Regions from separate parts of the Nicoliella sp. ESL1149 genome, predicted to be linked through region 2. Evidence: a T-box and tRNA genes for the amino acid it is inferred to sense, from the RefSeq annotation. Region 2 holds a T-box; the other holds one or more tRNA genes.
What was found. The T-box of region 2 lies ahead of AC3B6G_RS05620 (valine--tRNA ligase). A T-box ahead of a tRNA ligase gene usually reads a tRNA of that ligase, here a tRNA-Val.
Positions count from the first base shown of each region.

Region 1: it has a tRNA-Val gene. The T-box ahead of AC3B6G_RS05620 (valine--tRNA ligase) is inferred to sense a tRNA for this amino acid. The anticodon was not compared.

Region 1 covers NZ_JBYLUE010000002.1:307,039-315,590, reverse strand. Annotated here, with positions in the region: rRNA gene AC3B6G_RS01665 (23S ribosomal RNA) at 1-2,623, shown strand, start outside; rRNA gene rrf (5S ribosomal RNA) at 2,695-2,811, shown strand; tRNA gene AC3B6G_RS01655 (tRNA-Val) at 2,819-2,891, shown strand; tRNA gene AC3B6G_RS01650 (tRNA-Ser) at 2,928-3,017, shown strand; tRNA gene AC3B6G_RS01645 (tRNA-Thr) at 3,057-3,129, shown strand; tRNA gene AC3B6G_RS01640 (tRNA-Gly) at 3,136-3,207, shown strand; tRNA gene AC3B6G_RS01635 (tRNA-Leu) at 3,223-3,308, shown strand; tRNA gene AC3B6G_RS01630 (tRNA-Arg) at 3,314-3,387, shown strand; tRNA gene AC3B6G_RS01625 (tRNA-Pro) at 3,394-3,467, shown strand; tRNA gene AC3B6G_RS01620 (tRNA-Met) at 3,496-3,569, shown strand; tRNA gene AC3B6G_RS01615 (tRNA-Ile) at 3,578-3,651, shown strand; tRNA gene AC3B6G_RS01610 (tRNA-Ser) at 3,674-3,762, shown strand; tRNA gene AC3B6G_RS01605 (tRNA-Met) at 3,771-3,844, shown strand; tRNA gene AC3B6G_RS01600 (tRNA-Asp) at 3,849-3,923, shown strand; tRNA gene AC3B6G_RS01595 (tRNA-Phe) at 3,931-4,003, shown strand; tRNA gene AC3B6G_RS01590 (tRNA-Gly) at 4,026-4,096, shown strand; tRNA gene AC3B6G_RS01585 (tRNA-Ile) at 4,101-4,174, shown strand; tRNA gene AC3B6G_RS01580 (tRNA-Ser) at 4,180-4,269, shown strand; tRNA gene AC3B6G_RS01575 (tRNA-Glu) at 4,278-4,350, shown strand; tRNA gene AC3B6G_RS01570 (tRNA-Met) at 4,382-4,455, shown strand; tRNA gene AC3B6G_RS01565 (tRNA-Asp) at 4,460-4,534, shown strand; gene AC3B6G_RS01560 (hypothetical protein) at 4,619-5,089, opposite strand; gene AC3B6G_RS01555 (MBL fold metallo-hydrolase) at 5,143-5,877, shown strand; gene AC3B6G_RS01550 (adaptor protein MecA) at 5,897-6,553, shown strand; gene AC3B6G_RS01545 (competence protein CoiA) at 6,606-7,685, shown strand; gene AC3B6G_RS01540 (DsbA family protein) at 7,725-8,342, opposite strand; gene yjbM (GTP diphosphokinase) at 8,517-8,552, shown strand, end outside.
Region 2 covers NZ_JBYLUE010000002.1:1,158,526-1,167,077, forward strand. Annotated here, with positions in the region: gene AC3B6G_RS05610 (cysteine desulfurase family protein) at 82-1,227, shown strand; gene thiI (tRNA uracil 4-sulfurtransferase ThiI) at 1,240-2,457, shown strand; T-box leader at 2,517-2,723, shown strand; gene AC3B6G_RS05620 (valine--tRNA ligase) at 2,773-5,436, shown strand; gene AC3B6G_RS05625 (bifunctional folylpolyglutamate synthase/dihydrofolate synthase) at 5,486-6,787, shown strand; gene AC3B6G_RS05630 (rod shape-determining protein) at 6,874-7,878, shown strand; gene mreC (rod shape-determining protein MreC) at 7,940-8,552, shown strand, end outside.

The sequences.
Region 1 (8,552 bases), 850 kb from region 2:
GGGTTGTAGGACTGAACATTTGAGTTACCAAAGTATTCGATAGTCAAAAGATCTGGAAAGTTCTGCGAGACAAGGTGATAGCCCTGTAGACGAAATCGAATACCCTCAGTTCAGGATCCTGAGTACGGCGGAGCACGTGAAATTCCGTCGGAATCTGGGAGGACCATCTCCCAAGGCTAAATACTCTCTAGTGACCGATAGTGAACCAGTACCGTGAGGGAAAGGTGAAAAGCACCCCGGAAGGGGAGTGAAATAGTTCCTGAAACCATGTGCTTACAAGCAGTCAGAGTCCGTTAATGGATGATGGCGTGCCTCTTGCAGAATGAACCGGCGAGTTATGATTGCATGCCAGGTTAAGACGAAAAATCGGAGCCGTAGCGAAAGCGAGTCTGAAATGGGCGTTTTAGTATGTAATGATAGACCCGAAACCAGGTGATCTACCCTTGAGCAGGTTGAAAGTGTGGTAAAACACACCGGAGGACCGAACTCGTGTACGTTGAAAAGTGCTGGGATGACTTGAGGGTAGCGGTGAAATTCCAAACGAACTTGGAGATAGCTGGTTCTCTCCGAAATAGCTTTAGGGCTAGCCTTGGAGTAAAGAATCTTGACGGTAGAGCACTGTTTGGATAAAGGGTCCGTCTTGGATTACTGAGTTCAGATAAACTCCGAATGTCAATGATTTATATCCAGGAGTCAGACAATGAGTGATAAGATCCATTGTCGAAAGGGGAACAGCCCAGACCACCAATTAAGGTCCCTAAATATATGCTGAGTGGAAAAGGATGTGGAGTTGCATAAACAACTAGGATGTTGGCTCAGAAGCAGCCACCATTTAAAGAGTGCGTAATAGCTCACTAGTCGAGTGATTCTGCGCCGAAAATTTACCGGGGCTAAGCATATTACCGAGATTGTGGACGCAACTACGTTGCGTGATAGGAGAGCGTTCTAAGGGCGTTGAAGTCAGACCGTAAGGACTGGTGGAGCGCTTAGAAGTGAGAATGCCGGTATGAGTAGCGAAAGACCAGTGAGAATCTGGTCCACCACATGACTAAGGTTTCCTGGGGAAGGCTCGTCCTCCCAGGGTTAGTCGGGACCTAAGCCCAGGCTGAGAAGCGTAGGCGATGGATAACAGGTTGATATTCCTGTACTAGTTAATTATGTTCGAACGATGGAAGGACGCAGAAGGCTAAACGATGCATACTGTTGGATATGTATGTTCAAGCAACAAGTCAGGTGATGAGTCAAATGCTTATCACCGGGTTGACAAGTTGTTACGAGGACCGAAATTTAGTAGGGAAGTCGTCGATGTCACGCTGCCGAGAAAAGTTTCTAGTTAGTAATTAACTACCCGTACCGCAAACCGACACAGGTAGTCGAGGAGAGTATCCTAAGGTGAGCGAGTGAACTCTCGTTAAGGAACTCGGCAAATTGACCCCGTAACTTCGGAAGAAGGGGTGCTGCACTAACGTGCAGCCGCAGTGAAGAAGCTCAGGCGACTGTTTATCAAAAACACAGGTTTCTGCAAAATCGTAAGATGAAGTATAGGGGCTGACGCCTGCCCGGTGCTGGAAGGTTAAGTGAAAGAGTTAGCTTCGGCGAAGCTCAGAAACGAAGCCCCAGTAAACGGCGGCCGTAACTATAACGGTCCTAAGGTAGCGAAATTCCTTGTCGGGTAAGTTCCGACCCGCACGAAAGGCGTAACGATCTGAGCACTGTCTCAACGAGAGACTCGGTGAAATTGAGATACCTGTGAAGAAGCAGGTTACCCGCGACAGGACGGAAAGACCCCATGGAGCTTTACTGTAATTTGATATTGGGTGTTGACATGACTTGTACAGGATAGGTAGGAGCCGTAGATATCGGGACGCTAGTCTCGATGGAGGCGTTGTTGGGATACTACCCTCGTTGTGTGAACACTCTAACCTTCACCACTAAGCGTGGTGAGAGACAGTGTCTGATTGGCAGTTTGACTGGGGCGGTCGCCTCCTAAACAGTAACGGAGGCGCCCAAAGGTTCCCTCAGAATGGTTGGAAATCATTCGCTGAGTGTAAAGGCACAAGGGAGCTTGACTGCGAGACTGACTAGTCGAGCAGGGACGAAAGTCGGGCTTAGTGATCCGGTGGTACCGTATGGAAGGGCCATCGCTCAACGGATAAAAGCTACCCTGGGGATAACAGGCTTATCTCCCCCAAGAGTTCACATCGACGGGGAGGTTTGGCACCTCGATGTCGGCTCATCGCATCCTGGGGCTGTAGTTGGTCCCAAGGGTTGGGCTGTTCGCCCATTAAAGCGGTACGCGAGCTGGGTTCAGAACGTCGTGAGACAGTTCGGTCCCTATCCGTCGCGGGCGTAGGAAATTTGAGAGGAGCTGCCCTTAGTACGAGAGGACCGGGGTGGACATACCGCTGGTGTATCAGTTGTGCCGCCAGGCGCATCGCTGAGTAGCTATGTATGGATTGGATAAACGCTGAAAGCATCTAAGTGTGAAGCCAACCTCGAGATGAGATTTCCCATTTCCTTGTGAAAGTAAGACCCCTGAGAGATGATCAGGTTGATAGGATGGAAGTGGCAGCATAGTGATATGTGAAGCGGACCATTACTAATCGGTCGAGGACTTAACCAAGTAAGGTGTTCTCACCAGAAAGAATTAATATTAGCTAGTTTTGAGAGAACGAAGTTCTCATCATACAATTGTGTGGTGGCGATAGCCGGAAGGATACACCTGTTCCCATGCCGAACACAGAAGTTAAGCTTCCGCACGCCAAGAGTAGTTAGGGGATCGCCCCTCGCGAGGGTAGGACGTTGCCACGCAATATTTGGAGGATTAGCTCAGTTGGGAGAGCATCTGCCTTACAAGCAGGAGGTCACAGGTTCGAGCCCTGTATCCTCCATTATCATTTATTTAATGATATTGGAATAATAGTTACGGAGAATTACTCAAGTGGTTGAAGAGGTGCCCTTGCTAAGGGTATAGGCCGCGTTATAGCGACGCGAGAGTTCGAATCTCTCATTCTCCACTATGTGACCATTAATATAATATTTTCTTGTCATATTATGCCGACTTAGCTCAGTTGGCAGAGCATCTGTCTTGTAAACAGGAGGTCGGAAGTTCGAATCTTCTAGTCGGCATATTATGCGGAAGTAGTTCAGTGGTAGAACATCACCTTGCCATGGTGGGGGTCGCGGGTTCGAATCCCGTCTTCCGCTTTTGTAACGCATATTGCCGGGGTGGCGGAATTGGCAGACGCACAGGACTTAAAATCCTGCGGTTAGTGATAACCGTACCGGTTCGATCCCGGTCCTCGGCATTTATGCACCCATAGCGCAACTGGATAGAGTGTCTGACTACGAATCAGAAGGTTGTAGGTTCGACTCCTACTGGGTGCATTACATCGGGAAGTGGCTCAGCTTGGTAGAGCACCTGGTTTGGGACCAGGGGGTCGCAGGTTCGAATCCTGTCTTCCCGATTGAGTTATATATTATTTTAGTTTTAATCGCGGTGTAGCTCAGCTGGCTAGAGCGTTCGGTTCATACCCGAGAGGTCGGGGGTTCGATTCCCTCCGCCGCGATTGGCCTCGGACCTTTAGCTCAGTTGGTTAGAGCAAACGGCTCATAACCGTTCGGTCGTAGGTTCGAGTCCTACAAGGTCCATTAACCTTGTTTTTGTTATTATGGAGAATTACTCAAGTGGCTGAAGAGGGCGGTCTTGAAAACCGCTAGGTGGGTTCTGCCCACGCGAGAGTTCGAATCTCTCATTCTCCTTTTATTATCGCGGGATGGAGCAGTTCGGTAGCTCGTTGGGCTCATAACCCAAAGGTCGTTGGTTCAAATCCAGCTCCCGCAATTATGGTCCGTTGGTCTAGTTGGTTTAGGACGCCTGCCTGTCACGCAGGAGATCACGAGTTCGAGTCTCGTACGGACCGTTATTATGGCTCGGTAGCTCAGTCGGTAGAGCAATGGATTGAAGCTCCATGTGTCGGCAGTTCGATTCTGTCCCGCGCCATTTAAAATTAAATATTCATTATGCGGGTATAGTTTAGTGGTAAAACCACAGCCTTCCAAGCTGTTGTCGCGAGTTCGATTCTCGTTACCCGCTTTATGGGCCTATAGCTCAGTTGGTGAGAGCGCACGCCTGATAAGCGTGAGGTCGATGGTTCGAGTCCATTTAGGCCCATTGATGGAGAATTACTCAAGTGGTTGAAGAGGTGCCCTTGCTAAGGGTATAGGCCGCGTTATAGCGACGCGAGAGTTCGAATCTCTCATTCTCCATTTTGTTTGACCCGTTGGTCAAGTGGTTTAAGACACTGCCCTTTCACGGCAGTAACATGGGTTCGAATCCCGTACGGGTCATAATATAATCATTTTAATTTAATAATATTATCGCGGGATGGAGCAGTTCGGTAGCTCGTTGGGCTCATAACCCAAAGGTCGTTGGTTCAAATCCAGCTCCCGCAATTATGGTCCGTTGGTCTAGTTGGTTTAGGACGCCTGCCTGTCACGCAGGAGATCACGAGTTCGAGTCTCGTACGGACCGTCATGATATAATCACTTTTAAGTGATTTTTTTTTATATTATAATAAAAACAGTGATTAATACGTGATTAGTCACTGTTTTTTATTTAATTAATGTTTAAATAATTGGTAGATAGGTAATCATTATCAGTTGATTTATATTTTGTTATGAAGTCACTATCTTTATTTTTAAACCAAGTATTTGCTTCACTAATATCATTCCAATAACTGGTAATATTTATTCTATCCTCATTCTTCATTTCTTTTGATATAATAATACTATTCATTGGATGATTTGAATTATTAAAAAGAGTTTTTAAATCATTAATTAAAATCACTAATTCATCATGATTAATGGTTATCCAAGTTACATTTTTATCAAGCTTAACGTTTAGTTGTCCAAAAACGTTAATGATGTTATATTTAATTGGAATTTTGAAAATTGATTCATTAGAATCATAATCAACAAGTTCATAATCATTGTTTCCTTCATATAATGATAAATTATGATTAGGAAATTTCTTTATCATGTTAGTTAGAATGTTTTTACTACCAAAAGTTATATAAATACTTTTCAAAATGATCAGTCCTTTCTCATAAATTATAATACACAATCTTGGAGATGACACAAATGAAAATTACAATCTTAGGATATTATGGCGGTTATCCAGATAACGGAATTGGAACAAGTAGTTATTTGGTTCAAACGAATAATTTTAATTTATTAGTTGACTGCGGAAGTGGAGCCTTATTGGAACTAGAAAAACATCTTGACCCCATGAAGCTTGATGCTGTAATTTTATCTCATTATCATCATGATCATACAGCTGATGTTGGTGTCTTACAATATTATTGGCAGTTGCATGAAAAAAATCATAAATTATCAATATATGGGAATACAGAAGATCCTTTAAATTTTTCTGGATTAAATTGGGACTCAGCAACAATGGCTAAGCCTTATTCGGTATTAGAACCCTTGGATTTAGGACCATTTACAATTAGTTTTATGAGAACTCATCATCCTGTACCAGCATTTGCAATGAGAATAGTTGAGAAAACAAGTCAAAAGATATTAGCATATACTGCTGATACTAATTATTTTGATCAGTTAATAGGCATTGCTAAAAATGCTGATTTGTTAATTACGGATACGAATTATTTTGCTGATAATGATAAAAAAATTCGTTGGCATATGACATCTACTGAATCTGGAATGTTGGCTAAAAAATCAATGGTCAAATATCTTTTAATTTCACATTTGCCACAACAAGGCAACTTAAATACATTATTAAAACAAAGTCAAAAAGTTGCAGGTAATAATGTAAAATGTTTAATTGCCAAGAAAGACTTGTCAATTACATTATAGTAATAAGGGGGGGAATAACTTGGAGATTGAAAGAATTAATAAAGATACCTTAAAAGTCGTTGTCGATAAAGAAGATTTGAATCGACATGGATTAACTTTTTTGGATTTATTAGGTGATCATGATCAAATTGAAAAGTTCTTTATGGATATTTTAGAAGAAGCTGACTCATTAAATGAGTTCCGTGGAGATGAAGAAGCACTCACTTTTCAAGTCTTACCAAGTAATAATGGATTAGAAATTTTTATTAAAAAATCTGATTTAGATGACTTACCAATGGATGGGAGCCAAAATAATGATATTATTGATCCTTCAAAACCAATTGGAAATATCGAAAAAGTCACTAAAGAATTAGAACAATATTCAACGAATAGTAGTAATAATGCAATGGAAAGAGTGATTGAATATAAATCATTTGAAGATTTGATTGCAGTTGCTAATTTGTTAGATTTTCATAATGGAGCTTCTAATTTATATTTATATAATCATCGTTATTATTTGGATCTAATTTTCTTTTTAAATGTTGATGGAAGTACAGAATCATATTCAGATAATAATTTAGCAATTGCTTATGAATTTGGTGAACCGACGACCATATCTGTAAGTGAATTAAATAAGAATGCAAAAAAAGTAATGGATACCAGTGCCATTGAGTTAATTCGTTATTATTTTAAATAAAAAGAGAGAAGAAATTCTCTCTTTTTTCGTACATATTTATAGGTGATGTAATTTGTTATTTGGAATTAATAAAAAATTCGAGCTCATTAATGCCGAGATGGCCTTGAAGGGCGAAGAATACAATTGTCCAGATTGTAAAGAACTATTGATTTTAAAAAGAGGTAATTTTATGATGCCTCATTTTGCTCATCATAAACAGTCAAAATGTGTCTCTTTTAGTGAACCTGAGTCTAGGTCACATTTAACTGGAAAAAAACAATTAATGATCTTCTTTAAGAATCAATATTTAGATATTCAATTAGAAAAATATTTAGTTGAGATAAATCAGCGTCCTGATATTTGGTTAGATACAGGTAAAGTAGTCGAGTATCAATGTAGTCCAATAACTACTAAAAGATTGAAAGAACGATTAACAGGATATAAATCTTTAGATATCCAAAGTCAATGGATACTAGGGAAAAAATATTATTTAAAAAATTTTAATTCAAAAATGTATATGCAATTTTTGCAGTATCATAAAAATGTTGGTTTTTACATGTTATTTTGGTTAGAAGAAATAAATAAATTAATTATTAGGTATCATATTTGCGATTTAAATGGGAAAATAACTTATATTGAAAAAAAGGTGAACACATACGCGGAATTAAAAAACATTTTTAAATTAAAAAAATATAAATTTAAATATAAACGCAAGTTACTACTTCAAGAAACTCAAAAAATTCAACGTAAATTATATTTAAAACAAAAGAATGTTATCTTATTCCAGAATATATGTTATCGATTGGGCAAGAATATTGCTGGATGTCCATTTATTTGTCATTACCCTGAAATTAATTATCCCTTTTTTGTTAATCAAGGAATTGAACTTAATGCATTAATTCTAATTGAAATTGAAAGATCAAAGAAAATTAATTTAAATTGTTTGTTACTGAATTTAAAAAGAAAATTGAATTTAAATCAAACTTTTTGCATTTTAAAAATTAATTTGTTTGATAAACGAGTAATGAAATTTATTAAATTACTTTTTAAATATCGTTATATTAATATTTATAATGATAATTTAATTCAAATTAAGTCTTTTAAGTGGTATGAAACAAGTAATCAAAAAATTGAAGATATAAAAAAACTCTGAAAAGATATATTATATATCCTTTCAGAGATTAATTTCATATTATAAATTTAGCTTAATATTTGATAGGTTTGGAATACGATACCCACCTAAACCATTTTTAAACATTTTATCATTTGAAAAGTTCTGGCAAGCATTATATAAATCATGATAATTAAAGCTTTCAAAACGAATTCCATCATTATCAGAGTTACAATCAAAAATTACAGCAGATGAGGTTTTCTTGATATTCATCTCATGAACTAGATTTTGATCATGTTCAAAACTACGCTTAGCTAAATCAGAGCGGCGATCTTCCTCAAACATATCTAAATCCAATCCAATGTTTTTTGCAATATCTAGGACTAAAGTATCACTATAATTTTCTTTTAAAAGTCGTTTTTGAAGTACTAACAAAAACTTACGACCAATTCTTTTCCCTTGAAAAAGAGCAGCATAATAATCCAATACTGCATAATAGTTTAAACGAAACTCTTGAGCTTCCGTTAAATTATTAGCTTTATAATACTCATTATCATGATGTTGCATTTGAATGCTTAGTACTGGAATGAACTGATAAAGAAATTTATTATTCAAATTCTTAGCTAATTTTAAAAAATCTTTTTCTGAACGAATACAATGGTTGCATAAAGGATCAATAAATAAATATGCCTCTAACATTATAAACTCCTCCATAAAATCATTCGTTAACATTACTATATGCATACTCTAGAATACCAAAAAAAAACAAAAATGAAAAATTTTTTGCTTAAAATATGTTAATTTCACTTGACATGTATGTAGGATAAATTTTTTATGTTAAAATAAATTATTAAAGATAAAGGAGGGAATTAAATGATTGAAGATTGGTCAAAACTGTTAATTCCCTAT
Region 2 (8,552 bases):
CTATTAACGGATTCGATTCTTTTCTGTTATAATGAATGAGATTGATTATTACGACATAGATTTTATTTAAGAGGTTTAGAAATGATTTATTTTGATAATAGTGCTACAACAAAAGTTGACTCATCAGTATTAGATACTTACAACAAAGTAAGTGAAAACTTTTGGGGAAATCCTTCTAGTCTTCATAACTTTGGAGAACAAGCTGATCATTTGCTTGAACAATCACGAAAACAGATTGCGGATTTATTAAATGTTCATCCTGATGAAATTTACTTTACAAGTGGTGGGACTGAAAGTGATAATTGGGTCGTTAAGGGAACGGTGTTAGCTAAAAGAAAATTTGGTAAACACATTATAACGACGGCTGTTGAACATCCTGCAATTCATAATTCTGTAGAACAAATGAAGCAATTAGGCTGTGATGTTACCTATTTACCAGTTGATAAAGAGGGACGGATTTCTGTAACTGATTTAAAAAATGCAATTCGCCCGGATACAATTTTAGTTTCGATTATGGCCGTTAACAACGAAATTGGTGCGATTCAACCAATTGATGAAGTTGCCGAGCTTTTAAAGAAGTATCCTAAAATTCATTATCATATCGATGCGGTCCAAGGAATTGGAAAGGGAATTCAAGATAAGATTTTTAATGATCGAGTTGACTTTGTTTCTCTTTCTGGGCATAAGTTTCACGCCACACGCGGAATTGGTTTACTTTATAAGCGCCGCGGACGTCAAATTTCACCACTAATGACTGGTGGTGGTCAAGAAAAGAACCAACGAAGTGGGACCGAAAATTTACCTTCGATTGCTGGAATGGCTAAAGCTTTGCGGATTCTATTGGATAATGAAAAACAAAAAGACGCTAACCAATTGAAAGTTAAGGAAACGATTTTAAATCATATTCAACAATTTGAAAAAGTGACAGTCTTTTCACCAGTGAATGCCCATTTTGCACCTCACATTTTATGTTTTGCAATTAAAGGGGTTCGTGGGGAAACAATCGTTCATGCTTTTGAGAGTCATGGAATCTACATCTCAACTACAAGTGCTTGTTCCTCAAAGGAACACGTACCTTCAACAACATTAACATCAATGAACGTTGATTCGGATACTTGTGGCAGTGCAGTTCGAGTTTCTTTAGATGAACATAATACTGTTGAAGAAGCTGAAAAATTTAATCAAGTTTTTGATCAATTATATGAACAATTTGATAAATTAAGTTAAGGAGTGAAAAGAATGCAGTACACCGAAATTATGGTGCGTTATGGTGAATTATCTACCAAGGGAAAAAATCGAAAAACATTCATTCAACAACTTGGTAAAAACATTCGTCATGTATTACATGATTTACCGAAGGCTCATGTGAACCCCCAGCGAGATCGGTTACATGTTGAACTTAATGGTGAAGATTATAATAAGGCGATTGAGAGTTTAAAAAAAGTTTTTGGAATTGAAACGTTATCACCTTCAATTAAGTTACCTTCTGATATCCAAGAGGCAAAGAAGACCGCATTGAAAATGGTGCAAGAACAATATGAACCAGGGAAAACATTTAAAATTCATACTGTTCGTCAAGATAAGGAATTTCCTCTAGATACTTATGGTGTTAATAATGCCTTAGGTAGTTACATTTTTGAAAATGTTGATGGGATTAAAGTTCAAATGAAGAATCCAGATATTGAGATTCGCTGTGAAGTGCGGATGAATGGAATCTTTTTGTCAAGTGAAACCATCAAGGGAATTGGTGGATTACCAGTTGGAACCGGTGGTCGTGCAACAATGATGCTTTCTGGAGGAATTGATTCTCCAGTTGCAACCTACATGGCGATGAAACGTGGTGTTCAAGTGGATATGATTCATTTCTTCAGTCCACCATATACTAGTCAACAAGCTTTAGCTAAGGCGAAAGAGTTAACGGCTCGTGTAGCAAAGTTCGGTGGAAATATCCAATTTATTGAGGTTCCTTTTACTAAGATTCAAGAAGAAATTAAAGAAAAGGTTCCTGAGGGTTATTTGATGACGATTCAACGTCGAATGATGTTAAGACTTGCGGCTGCAATTACGCTTCAAAGAAATTGTAAAGGAGTCTTCACTGGTGAATCATTAGGACAGGTTGCGTCCCAAACGTTGGAAAGTATGATGGCGATCAATGATGTTACTACTTTACCCGTTCTTCGTCCGTTACTATCAATGGATAAAACAGAAATCATTAAAATTGCCCGTCAAATTGATACTTACGATCTTTCAATCTTACCATTTGAAGATTGCTGTACTGTTTTTACCCCACCTGCTCCAAAAACAAAACCAAATTTGGAAAAGTCGCGTGAATACGAAAAACGAATTGACGTTGATGGATTAATGAAAGCAGCAATTGATGGGATTAAAATTTCTAACATTAAACCTGGGGATGAGTATCTTAACCCAGAACAAGATGTTTTTTCTGAATTACTTTAAATTTTTAAAATATATCATTGACGATTAAAATAAAATTGATTATGATATAAGATAATTAATTAAATGTATTGATCAAGATTAGTACCAGTTATCATTTGTTCAGAGAGTTATCGAGTGTTGTGAAGATAACCAAGTGGGACTGGGAAGTAACTTGTGAACTATAATTCTGAAAATAACGTAAGAATTATCGGTAGCGCCGTTATTGCTCTTAAGAGGAACTAGCAATAGTTCAATTTAGGTGGTACCGCGAGCACTTCGTCCTATATTAGGGCGGAGTGCTTTTTACATTTAAAAATCTATAATGAGGTGACAAACATGACTAAAAAAATTGATATGTCCACGAAATATGATCATACCGATGTTGAAAATGGTCGTTACCAAACTTGGTTAGATGAAGATGTTTTTAAACCAAGTGGTGACAAAAAAGCAAAACCGTACTCTATCGTTATCCCACCTCCTAATGTTACTGGTAAGTTGCATTTAGGACATGCTTGGGACACTACGCTTCAAGATATGTTGATTCGTCAAAAACGGATGAAGGGTTATGATACGCTATGGTTACCAGGGATGGATCATGCTGGAATCGCTACCCAAGCCAAAGTTGAAGCCAAACTAAATAAACAAGGAATTACTCGTTATGATTTAGGACGGAAGAAATTCATTGAAAAAGTTTGGGAATGGAAAGATGATTATGCTGCAACCATTAAAAAACAATGGTCGAAGCTTGGTTTATCACTTGATTATAGTCGTGAAAGATTCACGCTTGATGATGGATTATCCAAGGCAGTTCGGAAAGTGTTCGTTAAATTATACCAAAAAGGTTTAATTTATCGGGGCCAATACATCATTAACTGGGATCCAAAAGCACGAACAGCTTTATCTGATATCGAAGTTATCCATAAGGATGACAAGGGTGCTTTTTATCACGTTAAGTATCCATTTACTGATGGAACTACCTTTAATGGTAAAGATTACATTGAAATCGCAACTACTCGTCCTGAAACAATGTTTGGGGATGTTGCTGTTGCTGTTAATCCATCTGACGAACGATACAAAAAAATCGTTGGTAAGACTGTAAAAGTTCCTTTAGTTGGTCGTGAAATTCCAATTATTGCTGATCAATATGTTGATAAGGATTTTGGAACTGGGATGGTTAAGATTACTCCAGCTCATGATCCTAATGACTTTTTAGTTGGAAACCGTCATGATTTGAAACGAATCAACACCATGAACGAAGATGCTAGTATGAATGAAAATGCTGGTAAATATAAGGGTATGGATCGTTTTGATGCTCGTAAAGCAATGACGAAAGACCTTGAAGATGAAGGATACATGCTAAAGGTCGATCCAATTGTTCACTCCGTTGGTCATTCTGAAAGAACCGGAGTTCAAGTAGAATCTCGTTTATCTACTCAATGGTTCGTTAAGATGAAACCACTTGCTGAACAAGCGTTAAAGAACCAAAAGACCGATGATCGGGTTAACTTCGTCCCAGAACGATTTGAACATACCTTTGAACAATGGATGGATAATGTTCATGATTGGGTTATTTCACGTCAATTATGGTGGGGACATCAAATTCCAGCTTGGTACAATAAACAAACTGGTGAAACTTACGTTGGTGAAGAAGCGCCTAAAGATGCTGAGAACTGGGTTCAAGATCCAGATGTATTAGATACATGGTTCTCATCTGCTTTATGGCCATTTTCAACGATGGGGTGGCCTGATACGGATTCCCCTGACTATAAACGTTACTTCCCAACTAATACTTTAGTTACTGGTTATGATATTATCTTCTTCTGGGTATCCAGAATGATCTTCCAAAGTCTTGAGTTTACTGGAAAACGTCCATTTAAAGACGTTTTACTTCACGGTTTAATCCGGGATGAACAAGGACGAAAGATGAGTAAGTCTCTTGGTAATGGTATCGACCCAATGGATGTTATTGATAAGTATGGTGCTGACTCATTACGTTGGTTCTTATCAAATGGTTCTACTGCTGGTCAAGATATTCGTTTTAGTTATGCGAAGATTGAGTCTGCTTGGAACTTCATTAACAAGATTTGGAATGCTAGTCGTTACGTTATCATGAATTTAGGTGACATGGAGGGAACTCCTCAATTACCTGATGCTAATGAATGGAATTTAGCTGATCGTTGGATTTTAAGTAAGTTGAATAAATTAGTTAACCACGTTGATGATCAATTTGAAAAGTATAACTTTGGTGAAGCTGGCCGAGCATTATATGATTTCATTTGGAATGACTTCTGTAGTTGGTATATTGAAATGAGTAAGGAAACATTAACTGGTGATGACGAAGAAGCTAAGAACAATACTAGAAATATTTTAGCCTATGTTCTTGATCAAACACTTCGTCTCCTTCAACCAATTATGCCATTTGTAACTGAAAAAATTTGGTTAACTATGCCTCACGAAGGAGAATCATTAGTTGTTGCTAAGTATCCTGTTGATCATCCAGAATTCAATGACGATAAGTCTGAACATGATATGGATAGCTTGATTGAATTGATTCGAACAGTTAGAAATATTCGTTCAGAAGCGAACGCTAAAATGTCGACAGCGATTGATATCTTAGTTAAAACTGATAATAGCGAATTGAAACAGATTTTTGAAAATAATCAAGATTACATTGATCGCTTCTGTCATCCTAAGACATTATCAATTGGAGCAAACGTTGATGTTCCTAAACTTGCTATGACAGGAATTATGACTGATGCTGAAATTAGTGTCCCATTAACTGAATTAGTTGATGTGGATGAAGAAATTAAACGACTTCAAAAAGAAATTGATACATTTAAATCTGAAGTTCAAAGAGCTGAAAAGAAGCTTGGAAACCAAGGATTTGTTAAAAATGCACCTGCTGAAGTTATTAATTCCGAAAAAGAAAAGTTAGCTGATAATAAGTCTAAGTTAGCTGCTTCAGAATCGCGTTTAGCTACTTTAAAGAATGAACAATAATAAAATACCGGATACTTTGGTATCCGGTATTTTTAGGAGGTTGTAACTTTTGGATTATGAAATGGCTTTAGAGTATATTCATGGACGACCTCGTTCTCATCGGAAGGCAACTCTTGATCGAATGAAAGCGTTGCTTCATCTTTTGGGGGATCCTCAGAACAGGAGTCATTATATTCATGTTGCTGGAACTAATGGGAAGGGCTCAGTTTGTGCTTATTTAACTCATCTATGCTTAGCATCTGGATTAGACGTTGGAACTTATACATCACCTTTTATTGAGAAGTTCAATGAACGAATTCGTTTTAATGGGGTTATGGTCGATGATCAAACGATTGTTGATTTAGTAAGTAGTATTAAACCATTCGTTGAAAAGTTAGACCAAGAGTTAAATGATGGAATAACTGAATTCGAATTGGTTACAGCAATGATGTTCTTATATTTTTATAAGCATCCGGTTGATATAGTTATTTTAGAAGTCGGAATTGGTGGAAGTGATGATTCGACTAATGTCATTATTCCTGAGGTATCAGTGATTACAACCATCGGGTTAGATCACATGCAAATGCTAGGTAATACCTTGACTGAAATTGCCGAAAAAAAAGCTGGGATTATAAAACTGAATGTTCCTGTAGTTACTGGAAAAATTGAAGCATCTCCATTAACGGTTATTGAAAAGACAGCCCAAAATAATCATGCTCCCATGATAAAATGGGAAAAAGATTATGAAGTGAAACCATTACCAATAAATGGGTGGGGTGAAAGTTTCGACTTTATTGATAAGAAATTAAGATTAAAAAAAGTTAAAACTAAACTAATGGGATTGTTTCAATTGCAAAACGCTGCTGTTGCTCTTGAAGCTTTTCATCAATTTTGTAATAAAATTGATTTGATCCCGACGAATAAGCAATTAAAACAGGGGATTGAAACGACCCAGTGGCCAGGACGATTTGAGGAAGTCAATTCTTCTCCATTAGTAATTTTAGATGGAGCTCATAATTTGCCTGCTTTTAAAGAATTAAGAAAGAACATTAAAAAGTATTTCTATAATCAAGAAGTTTATATTATACTAGCAATATTAGTAGATAAACAGTATCAGTCAATGATTGATACTCTAACCGATTTGCCTAATGTTCATTTAATATTAACAGGATTCAGCGGCCCAAATAATCGAACTGTTGCTGATTTAAGCACAGTTGCAGGTAAAACACCTTCAAAACATAAGATCCTGTTTATTCCCGAATGGAAGCGGGCATTTCAATTTACTGTTAGTCGAATGTCAGATGAGGATGTTTTAATTATGGCCGGATCATTATATTTTGTATCAGACGTACGAAAATTATTTGAAATATAAAATTTGGACTTAATATATGATATACTTAATATTGATAAATCTAAGTAAAAAATTAAAGATATAATTGTTGAAGGGATGAAAGTAAAGTGTTTGGAATTGGAACTAAAAACATTGGAATTGATTTAGGAACCGCCAACACCATTGTGTACGTTGAAGGTAAAGGCATTGTCCTTAGAGAACCTTCCGTGGTTGCTAAAAATATTAAAACGGGCGAAATCGTGGCTGTTGGTCAAGATGCTCGTGAAATGATTGGCCGGACTCCAGCTAGTATTAAGGCAATTCGCCCAATGAAGAATGGTGTTATTGCTGATTATGATACAACTGTTGCAATGTTAAAGTATTACATTGGAAAAACAATTGGTCATACTACTGGGAAACCATATGTGATGGTTTGTGTTCCTAGTGGAATTACCGGCGTTGAAAAGCGTGCGGTAATTGATGCAAGTCGTGTTGCAGGTGCTCGTGATGCATATGTGATTGAAGAACCATTTGCTGCTGCAATTGGGGCTGGATTACCAGTTATGGATCCAACAGGTAGCATGGTTGTTGATATTGGTGGTGGTACTACCGATGTTGCTACAATTTCTCTTGGTGGAATTGTTTCTAGTCGTTCAGTAAGAGTTGCTGGTGATAAATTAAATGAAGCAATTGCTACTTATGTTCGTAAGCATTACAACCTCCTAATTGGGGATCGAACTGCTGAAAAATTAAAATGGGATATTGGTTCTGCTTCGATTGAAGAAGCTAAGAAGATGGAAGGAACTACCATTCGTGGTCGTTATCTTTTAACTGGATTGCCAAAATCAGTTGAAGTATCTGCTGAAGATATTGCTAATGCAATTAACGAACCAATTCAAGAAATTATTGGTGCTGTAAAGGAAACTTTAGAAGAAACTTCTCCAGAAATTGCTGCTGATGTAATTGATCATGGGATTGTTTTAACTGGTGGTGGAGCATTACTACACAGTATTGATACTGTTATTTCAGATGCAACCCAAGTTCCAGTTTCTGTTGCTAAGGATCCATTAGATTGTGTTGCAATCGGTACTGGTGAATCATTAAAGAGTATCGACGTCATGAAGAGAAAATAATTAAGGGGCGGGAAGATACTTCTTCTCGTTTTTTAATATCCGATTTGAATGGAGGATAAATATGCATAAACTTTTTTCTAACCGGAAATTAGTTATCGTTGTAATTTGTTTGATTTTTAGTGTTGGTTTTATGACTTTCTCTGTTGCTGTTCGAAATCGTCGTTCGACACCACCTTTAATCCAACAATTTGGAAATGATGTGATTGGTTTCGCTGATCGAATTGTTTCAATCCCAGCTAATTCTTTTGTGAATGGAATCGGATCAATTCACGGATTATTAAATACTTATCAAGAAAACCAAGAATTAAAACAAAAAGTTAATCAAATTACAGCTACTCAAGTGAGAAATCAAACTTTACAAGCTGAAAATAATAAATTAAAGAGTCAATTAAAGTTGAACCAATCTTTAACTAACTATCAATCCATTAATGCGACTGTTATATCCAGGACTCCTTCTTCATGGCAAAATCAGTTGATCATTAATAAGGGTGCAAATGATGGTGTTAAGAAGAACATGTCTGTTTTGGTAGACAAAGGGCTTAGTGGCCGAATTTCTGAAGTTAATCGGACAAATAGTAAAGTGGAATTATTAACGAATAATAATGCTGCTACTAACCGATTTGCAGTTCAGTTAAATTCTAAAAACGGAAAACTGATTAATGGAATCATCACTG